DNA from 3 places in the Paenibacillus sp. FSL H8-0282 genome. Region 1 is predicted to be linked to each of the others. Evidence: riboswitches for the same ligand, from Rfam matches in the RefSeq annotation. Region 1 holds a riboswitch; each other region holds the start of a gene.

The links. Region 1 has a riboswitch for cyclic di-GMP ahead of NST94_RS12530 (hypothetical protein). Riboswitches for the same ligand answer to the same signal wherever they lie in the genome.
Region 2: another riboswitch for cyclic di-GMP. It lies ahead of NST94_RS01885 (anti-repressor SinI family protein); the one in region 1 lies ahead of NST94_RS12530 (hypothetical protein).
Region 3: another riboswitch for cyclic di-GMP. It lies ahead of NST94_RS03210 (transglutaminase-like domain-containing protein); the one in region 1 lies ahead of NST94_RS12530 (hypothetical protein).

The regions. Positions count from the first base shown of each region.
Region 1 is NZ_CP150146.1:2,882,295-2,886,536, reverse strand. Features, by position in the region: gene NST94_RS12535 (S-layer homology domain-containing protein) at 1-732, opposite strand, end outside; gene NST94_RS12530 (hypothetical protein) at 907-1,845, opposite strand; cyclic di-GMP riboswitch class I at 1,954-2,048, opposite strand; gene NST94_RS12525 (ROK family protein) at 2,575-3,582, opposite strand; gene NST94_RS12520 (N-acetylmannosamine-6-phosphate 2-epimerase) at 3,575-4,242, opposite strand, start outside.
Region 2 is NZ_CP150146.1:431,380-435,621, reverse strand. Features, by position in the region: gene NST94_RS01905 (hypothetical protein) at 1-611, shown strand, start outside; gene NST94_RS01900 (signal peptidase I) at 613-1,203, shown strand; gene NST94_RS01895 (TasA family protein) at 1,294-1,902, shown strand; gene NST94_RS01890 (helix-turn-helix domain-containing protein) at 2,072-2,401, shown strand; gene NST94_RS01885 (anti-repressor SinI family protein) at 2,509-2,664, opposite strand; cyclic di-GMP riboswitch class I at 2,692-2,776, opposite strand; gene NST94_RS01880 (2-oxoglutarate dehydrogenase E1 component) at 3,247-4,242, shown strand, end outside.
Region 3 is NZ_CP150146.1:732,124-736,365, reverse strand. Features, by position in the region: rRNA gene NST94_RS03215 (16S ribosomal RNA) at 1-589, opposite strand, end outside; gene NST94_RS03210 (transglutaminase-like domain-containing protein) at 957-1,766, opposite strand; cyclic di-GMP riboswitch class I at 1,780-1,860, opposite strand; cyclic di-GMP riboswitch class I at 1,935-2,017, opposite strand; gene NST94_RS03205 (class D sortase) at 2,131-2,796, opposite strand; gene NST94_RS03200 (GtrA family protein) at 2,899-3,306, opposite strand; gene NST94_RS03195 (glycosyltransferase family 2 protein) at 3,293-4,242, opposite strand, start outside.

The sequences.
Region 1 (4,242 bases):
TATTTTATTCATTCCAGATGCGTCAGCTTCAACTCCCGTTCGCACTTCGATAGCACGAATTAGCATAACCATCATCTGTTCTCGAGTCAGAGGATCATTTCCACGGAAGAGACCCCCGTCCCCTTTCACAATTCCAGCAGCAGCAGCCTCTACCCATCCATAAGACCAATTCTGCGCTGAAACATCACGAAAGGTTGGAGCAGCGGGAAGGATCGGCTTGATTTGGAGCGCAGCTGCTAGCAGTTTCGTAAATTGAGCACGGGTCAGTGTGGCTTTTGGTGCATAATCAGTACTAGTCATTCCATCCGCAATTCCTCTTGATGCCAGCACTTCAACCTCTTGCCGAGCCCAGTGGCTTGTCATATCAGTAAAGCTTCTTTCCCGTAGCATCACCGAATAGATTCCAGATTCCGTAATTGCGCTTCGGACGAAATCGTCTTCCAGGTTAGTAACCCCGCCATAGTAGCTCCAAGTTCCTAATGCAGTATCATATTGATAGATTCCGAGCTTCTCTCGGTTCGTAGTCCAAGGAGTTTCCTTTGCATATCCAATAGCCAGTAACGCTGGAAGTTTAAAGGTTGAGCTGGCCTCCACTTGCCAACTAGAACTTTCTTTACGTAGTTTAATTCCTTTATTATCGATAACCGTTTGAGTCTTACTTTCTTCTACTTGAACCAAACTTACTGTTGTATTCTCAGGAAATGTCCCTGCTGAAATTTCTAAACGAGCCAAACCATTTGCCGCAGTCAAAATGCCGCCTTTATCTCCAAACACCTTACTGTCTTTAGGACCCGTTGGTGTTGGAACTGAAATGTTTGAACCTGAATTCCCGCTTGAATTTGAATTTGAATTCGAGTCTGGGTCAGGATTAGGATTAGGACTCGGAGTTGGAGTTGAACCCGGCCCCTAATCTACATCCAACTGTACTGCTTCTATGTATTGGTCATTAATGCTATAAAGAAGTTTCTCTCCACTAATTCCTATAAGCTTCGCGCCTGAAGGGAGTGCGGGAAGAGAAGTAACACTCCGTGATAAAAGATTAACGTTCTTCAAAACAGGAGCACCATTTACCTCTACCTGAAAGACCGCTTGTCCTGCACCTATCGCCATAAAAGCATAATCCGTGTTAGAAATATTCATTGCAGTAAGATCCATAGGCGATAAAGTAAAATCCTTGATGGACATCAAGACGTATTTGCTCTCTGAAGCTCCATTTTTTTGCTTCCAAAGCACGTGGCTACCATTGAACACGAACCAATCTACAAAATTCGCTCCACCCAGCCTGACTATGGAACGTGTGGCTCCGCTGCTCAAATTGAGCATGCTAAGTCCTCCGCTCCGAGCATTTTTATAAACTACTATGCCATTAGCTAGGACCGGAAATCTTCCCTCACCCAGTTCCGCTTCTACACCCGAGGCCAAACCATGATAGATCATATTTCCATAATGTGTACGCTCATACCAGACTACGCCCACTCCATCTGTTGATGGATTGCCGTATTGTCCTGACGTTTGGTTGAGCTTGGTAGGAGATCCAATAGAAATGTTGGAACTATAAATATCCCAGTTCAGTGAAGATTCTTCTTCACTACTTTTATCAGCCCACACCACAAAACCTCCACCAACTGCAGGTGCATCTTTAGCAGAAGAACTGGAGGTGAGTATTTTAGCTGCTCCGCTAGTCTGATTTAGGGTATGTACCTGTTTGATTCCTTTTGCATCCTTTTCCATCCATACAATCTGATCACCGAACACACTATAATCTGTTCGACCTGGATCACTCCCCGCTGCCGAAGCTATATCAGCTTCAACTACTCCGGCAAACAAATTCACAAACATACACATAACCGTGAGCAGCATCAGCCTATTCCTCGGGGTCCTCACTCTACTTCTGAACCTCATTCTTTTCTCTCCTTCAGGGGGATTTTTAGGCACGCAAAAAAACCAAGTGCCTTGAGCGGCCCGGCTGTCGTAACATCCCTTCGTGGGATGAATTAGACCCGTGGCTTTGCGTCTCCGACTTTCGTACGAATTTGCCTTTGTTTCCAAACTCGGTTTCCAAATAAATATACATAGGTAGGACTATACTATTAGCGGAATATAATACTTTAGAATTAATATGTTCTATATATTCCATTTTTAAGGTGATTATAAAAAGCCCATCATTTAAAATAGGTAATTTTCAGACAAAAAAAAGTAATCTATAAAAAGACAACCAGACAACAATTCTCCAATAATCGGAGAAACGCTGCCTGGCAGGGTGCTTGAGCAGATGATAGAGGAGAATTCGCCAATTACACCGGATCTCAGGGGAATCTGAGAAATAGAATAAATGTATTCTATACAGTTATTTCGTAGGCAAATGCAATCATTTTGACTTTAGTTGCATTTTCTACAACTAAAAACACGAGAAGCCACCACTAAGGCTGTAAATCAAGAAAATAGCTGTACAAAATACACTTACATCCATCGGCTGGAGGGATTCGAGAAATATAGTTGTACGATGTACAATTAAACTCGCTTCTACGTATTGCTCCCCATGACTTTCTATACAGATAGATGGTGAATAGACCCTTATAGCTCTGCTCTCTTTACTTTATCGGGACTATACTCCCACATCTGCAGCCCCGCACCGATCATTCCACATAAATTACCATGATAGGCTGCTTCAATACGAACATTTTCCAGCATCGATGGCATTACTCTGCCCTTTACTTCCCTTCTAATGCCTTCAAACAAAAGTTCGCCTGCTTCAGCAACTCCACCGCCAATGACGATGACTTTAGGGTTAAAAATATGGATTAATGAAGCAATCGCGGATCCGAGCGCAGCAATCGTGTCTTCCATTAACGCTGTAGCCAGAGAGTCACCTGCCCGCCATCTCGCTATCACTTCCCGTGAGTCTACGTTCTCTGGGGACTGGTTATGTAATAAAAGCTTGTCGCGCATGCGACGTGCGATACTTGTGCCTGAAGCATACTGCTCCAAGCAGCCTGTTCCACCACAAATGCATGCAGGCCCTTTGAAATCTACAGACATATGGCCTAACTCTCCAGCCCCACCCCAAGAACCGTGGACAAGATGGCCGTCTACGACTATCGCTCCACCCACGCCCGTACCAAGGGCAAGACAGATAAAGTCTTTTACCTCTTTGCCTGAGCCTAAATATTTCTCTGTTAATGCTAATACATTCACGTCATTATCAACGATTACCGGAAGATGAAACTGTGTCTGAAGCAAATCCTTCAAAGCTGTGCCAGCATAGCCAGGGATAAGCTCCGAAGCGGAACGGACACGTCCCGCCTCCCAATCCATTTGCCCTGCTGATCCTACGCCAATTCCTTGGAGTTGAATTCCCGCTTGTTGTGCTGTTATTTCATCCATTAATGTCCGAATAGCTAGTATAATGCGATCCATTGTTTTCGTCTGTCCAGCCAATGTGCTTAGGCTTACAGTATGTAAAACGTCCCCTTGTGAAGAGACGAGTCCGGCATTAATTTTCGTGCCGCCAATATCTACTCCGATCGCATATTCTATATGAGGATCATACCCTTCCATCGCGGACTCACCTCCGTCAGTCATTGAAATCGCTCACGGCCTTAACATATCTCGAAGTGATCAATTGTGGCCTAGTAATTGCACTTCCTACAACAACATAGGATGCCCCCGCATTCTTAGCTTTTGCTGCGTCTTCCGGTGTCCATATCCGTCCTTCCGCAACAACAGGAATGTTCACTAATTTGCTTAATTGTTGAATTAAGACAAGGTCCGGTCCTTCCTGCTGTGTACTGTATGGGGTGTAGCCTGAAAGCGTGGTACCGATGAAATCCACACCTAATTTCTCAGCGGCAAGCCCTTCCTCAAATGTCGAAATATCCGCCATAACCAGCACACCTCTCAGATGTGCATATTCTATTAATGGCTTTACTGACTCTAAGCGTTCTTCCCGATTCGTTACATCAAGCGCAACAATCTCTGCTTTTGCAGAAACAATCGCCTTCACTTCATCTAAGGTTGGTGTTATAAATATGGCTGATCCGGGAATATCCCGTTTAATAAGTCCAATGACCGGTACATTTACTTCTTTTTTGATAGCTACAATATCTGGAACACCATTTGTCCGGATTCCTATAGCTCCTGATTGAACCGCTGCTCTTGCCATTTTAGCCATTGTATCCCCACCATGAAGCGGCTCATGCTCAAGTGCCTGACAGGAAACAATCAGACCTTTCACCGGAAAGA
Region 2 (4,242 bases), 2.5 Mb from region 1:
GTCTTCCATTCGCATCGGTAGTTACCAGTGATGTTTATGGACAACTTGAATTACGCGAAGGAGAGTTCCCACAGCCACTGCCATTCCTGATTACCTTCACTCAACCAGACGGCGTGATCTCTAGCGACCTCACCTCATCTTATGAAGCTCTAAATACCGAATTGACTAACCATAAAGAATCGGCAACCTCAGGTATCACTACCCTTCAAGATAAACTCCAATTGATCAGTCAGACTCGCGAGCAAAAACTAGAAGAGCTTGAAAAAGCTCGGCTAGAAGAAGAGCAAGCAAAGAAAGAAGAAGAAGCGAAAAAAGAAGAAGAACGTTTGGCTGAGGAGAAAAAGCAACAAGAAGCCGAGGATAAAGCGAAAGCTGAGGCAACCCCTCCAACATCAGGCGAAGCTGCTCCGGAAGCCCCAAATAAAGAACAACCTGAAGCCCCAGCCACTGATCCGGTTAAGCCGGAAATTGACGAAGAGCTCACAATTCCAAAAGATGTCCCTCAGCAAGAGGCTCCACAAGAGACGCCAAAGGCGGAAGACAGTACGACTACCCCGCCGGTAGCAACCCAAGCTCCTTCGGACCCTCAACCTGAGAAAGGTGGAGAATAAGATGCGAATTAAAAAAATTATCAATAATACCCTATCGAGCTTAATGCTTGTGATCTTTATTCTGCTGGTGGCAGCCGTAGTGTTATCCAAGGCCTCCGGCGGTGAACCTGCTTTCTTCGGATATGAGATCAAAACCGTACTCTCAGGATCGATGGAACCAGGAATTCAGACAGGCTCAATTGTCGCATTAAAACCCGGAGGGGATATGAATCGTTTCAAACCAGGCGATGTCATCACCTTTAGGAATGAAGATAATCTGCTCATTACTCACCGGATTGTAGAAGCGACCGTCAATAACGCTACTGGTGAAGCTGTTTATCGCACTAAAGGCGATAACAACGACGCGCCCGACATGAACCCTACCAGTTCTGTGAATGTTGTAGCTCAGTATACCGGGGTCACTGTACCCTATGTCGGTTACGCTATGAATTTCGCGGTTTCCAAAGCTGGAAGTGTAGTCCTCATGATCGTGCCTGGCTTGATGCTTCTGCTCTATGCTCTGTATACCTCTTGGAAGGCTGTAGCTGCATTAGAAAAGAAAAATGCTGCCCTACTGCCAGCCTCACCGCCCCCAACAGAAACACAGCCCTAAGTTGATTGTCCACTTCCGCTTACGAACCGGAAGATACAATATATAAATTTTATAAAAAATTCAAACACAAATTTGAGGAGGAATTTTATTATGGGTATCAAGAAAACATTGGGTCTTGGCGTAGCATCTGCAGCACTGGGTTTATCATTAATCGGCGGAGGAACCTTCGCATACTTTAGCGACACTGCGCAAAGCACAGCTACATTCGCAGCGGGCACGCTCGATCTGAACTCCGACCCTTCTGTCATCGTTAATATTCCTAACCTGAAACCAGGTGATACGGTAACTAAATCCTTCAAATTGAAAAACGATGGTTCGCTGGATATCGGATCTATTATTCTGAATACATCGACTCAAATCACGGATGCTAAAGGAGATAACTACCTGGATTTAGCCGAGTTCATTAAAGTTAAATTCCTTAGAAATAATGATAAAGGAGTACCTATCGTCTCTCCTGAAAATGTAGTTTATGAGACTACACTTGCTGCTTTAAAAAGTCAGCATCCGGATCTCGTAAAAAATACAGGTTGGGATCAACTCTTTACCGAAGCATCCGGTATTAAAGCCGGTACCAACGACAGCTTCTCCGTCCAATTCGAATTTGTGGAAAATAACCAAGATCAAAATATTTTCCAAGGCGATAGCTTAACACTGACTTGGGATTTCGTAGCTAAACAAGGTGCGAAAAAAGACTACTAAGATCAATAAAGTAATTTAATAAAATACTCGAAGAGCAGCAGATCCTGAATCCGGCCACGGATAAGCAGATTGCTGCTCTTCTCTTTACAATAAACTTTGTCCGATTTATTGATATTTGCTATACTAATAACAAAAATTACGGAGGGGCGTCAGCATAGTGCCACAGAATATGGGCCAACGTATCCAGCAGCTCCGCCTAGACAAGGGTTTCTCCCTATCTGAGCTTGCGGACAGAGCAGATGTGGCTAAGTCGTATCTTAGCAACGTGGAGAGAAACATCCAATCCAATCCATCCATCCAGTTTATCGAAAAAATCGCTGACGCGCTTCAGGTATCCATTCATGCCCTACTCTATGGAGAACCCAATGATGCAGAGGAATCACATTTAGATTCGGAATGGTTCCGATTGGTGCAGGAAGCTATGGACTCAGGCATTAGCAAACGCGAATTCAAAGAATTTCTGGACTATCAGAAATGGAAGCTCGATCAAAAGGATTAATACTTCCTACTAATCTGGTACGATCCTCTCTTCTACTAAATCATATCGAAAAAGGACACAGCGAAGAACCGCTGTGCCCTTTTTCGATATGTAACCCCTCTAATGTATTACTGCACGATCTGCACAGTTTTCTCATGAAAGAACTGGCGAATTTCATCTGCCTTAATGCCAGCCTTCTTAGCTGCTAATAATAAATGTACCCACTCTTGATCCAGATCAATAAACTGCTGTTCTCTGTTGCTACCCTGGTTGGACTTTTCCAAAAAATCTCCCCCTAAGATTTTACGTCCCCAGGCAATCCGGCTGTCATAGTATCTCTACCTTAGACCCGCGACTTTGTGCCCCTGCCTTTCGGCAAGTTTACCTTTTACTGGACCCTTTTCACGAAAGGATCTACTTAAAAAACTATAAAATTACTATCTGCAATAACATTATACAAAAAGAAAGCGGAAAAGTGTGTCGATTCCTGGTTACTTTCTATTTTAAAAACGAAAAATAAAAGATTTTTTTTCAAAGATCTTGTCCGATTATCACGATACTCGTCCGTTACATAAAATAAATTGTACTAGCAAAATAAATATTTACTGACCTAATAGTTAAAAATAAGGATAATAGAATCATTTTAATAGGCCTTTAGAATGGGTAATGAGAAGAAACACCCTTCTTTTCATTAGAACAAGCTAACCCATACCATTTTGCGAACGTATTGGACGAAAGAATGAATTGATTACAGTGGCCGAAAGTAGCACAATAAGATGAGAAATGAAACCGCAATCATCACAGCTCCAGTAAGCGTTGACACAAAATGTCACGTATGGAGTTCATCCGTTAAGGAGGATGTATTCATGGCAGCCAAAGAGCCCTATAACGAATCCATTTGGAGTAAGTATTACGGACCCAATTTAGGCTACATTCAAGAAAGATATGAACAGTTTGTGAAAGATCCCTCCACCGTAGAAAATAATTATCGCGAGCTTTTTACAAATTCGGGACCTCCTCCCCTAACTCCGGATAGCGAACCGGCTCCTCAGCCGCGCATCTCGGGAGACACCGAATGGCTTAGAAAAGCAGTAAGAGCTTCCAAGCTAATCGCCAATATTCGTATATATGGCCATATGGCCGCTGAAATTGATCCGCTGGTACGCGATCAGAATCCCATGGCAAAATATCTTGAGCTTGAAACCTATGGGCTGACCCGCGAAGACCTGATCGCACTGCCTGCCACGCTTATATGGGAAAATGCGCCGAATGATGTGCATACCGGATGGGATGCCGTGCAACGTATGCGTCAGGCATACACCAAGACCATCGCCTATGAATTCGGGCATGTGCATGAAGAAAAAGAACTGCAATGGCTAAATAGACAGGCAGAATCCACCAGCTCACCAGCACCCCTAAATAATACAGAACGCAAAGAGCTCCTGAACCGCCTGATTCAGGTAGAGCAATTTGAAACCTTCCTCCACAAGACTTTTGTAGGTCAGAAGCGTTTCAGTCTTGAAGGCAATGATGCTCTTGTGCCGATGTTAGATGAAATCGTACGTGCTGCTGCACATGACGGTGCGGAGCATATTTTGATGGGCATGGCGCATCGCGGCCGCCTCAACGTTCTTGCACATATTTTGGGCAAACCTTATGATATCATATTTTCAGAGTTTCATCATTCTCCGAACAAGGAGCTTTTCCCTTCCGAAGGCTCCACAGGCATTAACTATGGTTGGACAGGTGATGTGAAATACCATCTCGGTGCAGACCGTGCTGTCCGTGAAGGAGAAACCGTACGCACAAGAATAACACTAGCGAATAACCCAAGTCACTTGGAATTCGTCAATCCTGTCGTG
Region 3 (4,242 bases), 2.2 Mb from region 1:
CGCTTTACGCCCAATAATTCCGGACAACGCTTGCCCCCTACGTATTACCGCGGCTGCTGGCACGTAGTTAGCCGGGGCTTTCTTCTCAGGTACCGTCACTCCGGTAGCAGTTACTCTACCGGACGTTCTTCCCTGGCAACAGAGCTTTACGATCCGAAAACCTTCATCACTCACGCGGCGTTGCTCCGTCAGGCTTTCGCCCATTGCGGAAGATTCCCTACTGCTGCCTCCCGTAGGAGTCTGGGCCGTGTCTCAGTCCCAGTGTGGCCGTTCACCCTCTCAGGTCGGCTACGCATCGTCGCCTTGGTGGGCCGTTACCCCACCAACTAGCTAATGCGCCGCAGGCCCATCCCTCAGTGACAGATTGCTCCGTCTTTCATTCTTCTCTCAGGAGAAAAAAGAAATTATCCGGTATTAGCTACCGTTTCCGGTAGTTATCCCAGTCTGAAGGGCAGGTTGCCTACGTGTTACTCACCCGTCCGCCGCTAAGTCACTTTGAAAGCAAGCTTTCAAAGTGACTCCGCTCGACTTGCATGTATTAGGCACGCCGCCAGCGTTCGTCCTGAGCCAGGATCAAACTCTCCAATTAGTATTGAAAAGAGCGATATGCTCATTTTGAAACATCTGACGAGAAAATTAATTCTCTAGTTTTGGATTTCACTTACGTGATTTCCTACTCACTCGTTGTTCAGTTTTCAAAGATCAAGTTCTCGTTGGCGCCATTTAATGTCTCAGCAGCAACTCTTATAATATATCATGTTGTTTTCAGAAATGCAAGTTTTATTTTTCGAAGCTTTTTATCAGCCTCGTCTGTATCGCCTGTACGCTGTCTAACAACGCTTACCTATAATACCCCAACTATTAATAGAAAAGCAACCCCTAATATAAAAATAAACAACTAGCTAAATAATTAAGCTAGTTGTTTATTTAATAGAGTTATGTTTCTAGCGACGAACTTAATAGTATTTTGCCGCAGTATATTTGCTTGAGGCTTTAATTAAATCGGTTTTCTTATCACTCTTTGAAAGTCCTGCATCCACTGTAGTATCAATGGTAACCCACTTCCCATTAAGCAACACTTCGTTCCAGGCATGATATTGCGTAACGTAGCTTGTATTCCCCATTACCAACTTAGCAGGAACATCTACACTCCGCAGCATTGCGGCAAAAAGAGAAGCGTAATCATAGCAAATCCCTTTTTTAGTAGTCAATGTCTTATCGATGCTTGGAATATAATCAGTAGTTACACTATTAGCAAGAGAGTAATCATATTGTACATTCGCAACTACATAGTTATAGATCGCTTTAACTTTCTCTTCGTCTGTTGTTTTGCCTTGTACTAATTGTTTAGCTTTGACAATCGCTTTATCAGAAGAACTCCATTTCACATTCTGTACGGAGCCCAAATATACGGAATTCGAGTCACTCATGGTTACGTCTACTACTTCGGAATATAACGCTTTGTATTTATTGCCGGTTGTATTCTCCAGAACAGAAACCTTATAAGTCCCATTTCCTTGTTGCAAAGGGAAGTCCTCAGCTTGTCCAGAAGCATACAAGTTATATGTATAGCTGCTGTTATCTTTGGTGATCATGAGTTTGATTCTTTTATCTTTCGGAATATCATAGTTAATACCAATAACACCTTGAGCCACTTTGGATGTAATCAACCAGCTGGCATCTGCACTTGCAGCTTGAGCTGTACTTACCGGAACTGAAGTCATTAGGACGAACAACGCCACCAGCATAAAATAAACCTTTTTCACGGATAAAACTCCTTTCGGTAGCTGGCTGCCATCCTTTCGGGAAGGCCCTTTAGCTTTGCGTCCCTACCTTTCGATAGGTTTGCCGTTATCGTATAAGCTCTATCTGTTCTAGCTTTACTAGATATAATTGATAGAATCCATTTGAAACAAACAAAAAAAGCCTCTTCATTCGGTAGCTGGCTGCCATCCTTTCGGGAAAAGGCCCTTTAGCTTTGCGTCCCTACCTTTCGGAAGGTTTGCCGTTATCGTGTTTAGCTTTCATAGTATAATACTATCATATTTATAGTTGTGAACAAGACCTAATTTACTAGATTACCCATTATTTTATAAATATCTCCCGGTATTTGTGTTTTCTTGTCATTCACTATTCTCCTTTTGTTAATTTGGCATGAACAATCAGACGATGCGTTGGATTCACTAGCGGATCACATGTAATCAGAGTAAGAATCTTATCCTTGTCATTCCCGTCAAGAACGGAGACATCACTCGGATCTACAACAGAAATATCGTATACCTCATAGTTAAACACCTGATCACTAGTCTTTACCGTGATAACATCCCCCACAACAACCTCATTCAATCTGTTAAACAAACGACCCGTAGTTCGAGCCCGATGCGCCGCGATTGCAGCATTCCCGATCTCTCCAAGGGGTGCCGTTTCTTTCATATGGGCTGCAGCATGTTTCATATTAGCTTTTGTAGCCCCTTCTAATACAGGCAGCTTCAAATCAATCTTATCGATTTCAATTAGTGCGATTACTTTGCCACCGACTTCAATCTCCGGTTCAGGCTTTTCTGTCTCTTGGGGTTGGGGCTGTGCTTGGGCATCCAGAACCGATTCCTCTGCTAACAGCTGAGTAACTTCAGCATACCTGCTCCTCAGATCTGACTGGGGAGTACTATCGGCAGTGCTTAGTTCAGCCGTTTCTAATAACTTCTCCTGCTGCCTGTCGTTGTACCATTCGTTAGCTGTCGGATATAACATGATAAGTATCCCAGCCAGTATGAGTAGATAGGAGAATTTACGCAATGTTATTCGCCTCCGTATATTGTTTCTATGGTTATATACAAATCAAGCAGAAAAAGCTACTTGCCTTTAAGCATAGCAACTCCTTCTGCCTGAAATTAATGTTTAAAATACCCATTTACGACTTCCAAAGAAATTGATGATCACCGTGATAAAGGTAACCAGCACCTTGGAGATCAAGACTTGAATACCTAGTTTGTCTGTCAACAGATGCATTAGCAGCAGTGATATTCCGAGCACTACCAGATTCAGCACGATAAACTTGACCAGCTGCACGCGGTCGAAGCCTTCTTTATTCCCCCGGTTGCGATCACGAAAGGTTACTTTTTTATTCAAAATAAAGCTATTCGCCGTGCCTGCACTATAGGAGATCACCTGCGCCAATGCGTATACCATCCCTAGTGAATTCAACAATGTAAAAATCACAAAATCAATAAGCGTATTGAGCAAACCTACGGCATTAAATTTGAGGAACTGTATGAATGCAGCGCGCAAGTTCTTATCTAACATCATTGTGGTCCTTCCGGCGGTCCAGTTGTTCTTCGTTCTGGTAGCCTTTAGTCTCACTAACAATATATAGCGGTCTATCTTTAGACTCGTCATAAATCCGTCCGATATACTCCCCAATCACACCCAACAGCATCAGAACGATACCATTAAAGAGCAGATTAACGCCTACAATGGAAGCCCAGCCCGGAACCGTCCAGGAGGTAAAAAATATCTTTTGAAACAAGACGAAAAATAAATAGAGAAAGCTAGAGAATGAAAGGAAGAATCCAATATACGTAGCAATCTTAAGCGGCTTATGTGAAAAAGAGGTGATGCCATCTAACGCAAAACGAATCATTTTCTTCAGCGGATATTTGGTTTCTCCGGCAAAACGTTCTTCCCGTTCATATTCCACCATAGTCTGCTTGAAGCCAACCCAGCTCACCAAACCTCTGACATAGCGGTTCTTTTCTTTAAGTCCCCGCAGGACATCACATACCTTACGGTCAATAAGACGGAAATCGCCTGTATCCGTTGGAATATCCACACTTGTCATACTGCTGAGCAGGCGGTAAAAAAGCTTCGCGGTGACCTTTTTGAACATCGTTTCTCCGTGGCGCTTCAGGCGTTTCGCATATACAACGTCGTAGCCCTCTTTCCACTTCTCGATCATTTGCAAAATGACCTCCGGAGGATCCTGAAGATCAGCGTCAATAACAACAACCGCTTGACCTTCGGCATAGTCCATGCCAGCTGTAATCGCTACCTGATGTCCGAAATTACGCGAGAAGTCAATCAGCTTGACATGCTCGTCTCGTTCACAGATCTCCCGAATCATCTGGGCGGAACGATCACGACTGCCGTCATTGACGAAGACCAGCTCATAAGTATCGCCGCACTCGTCCATTACTTTTTTCAAACGTTCATAAGTATGGCTAATTACTTGCTCCTCATTGAACA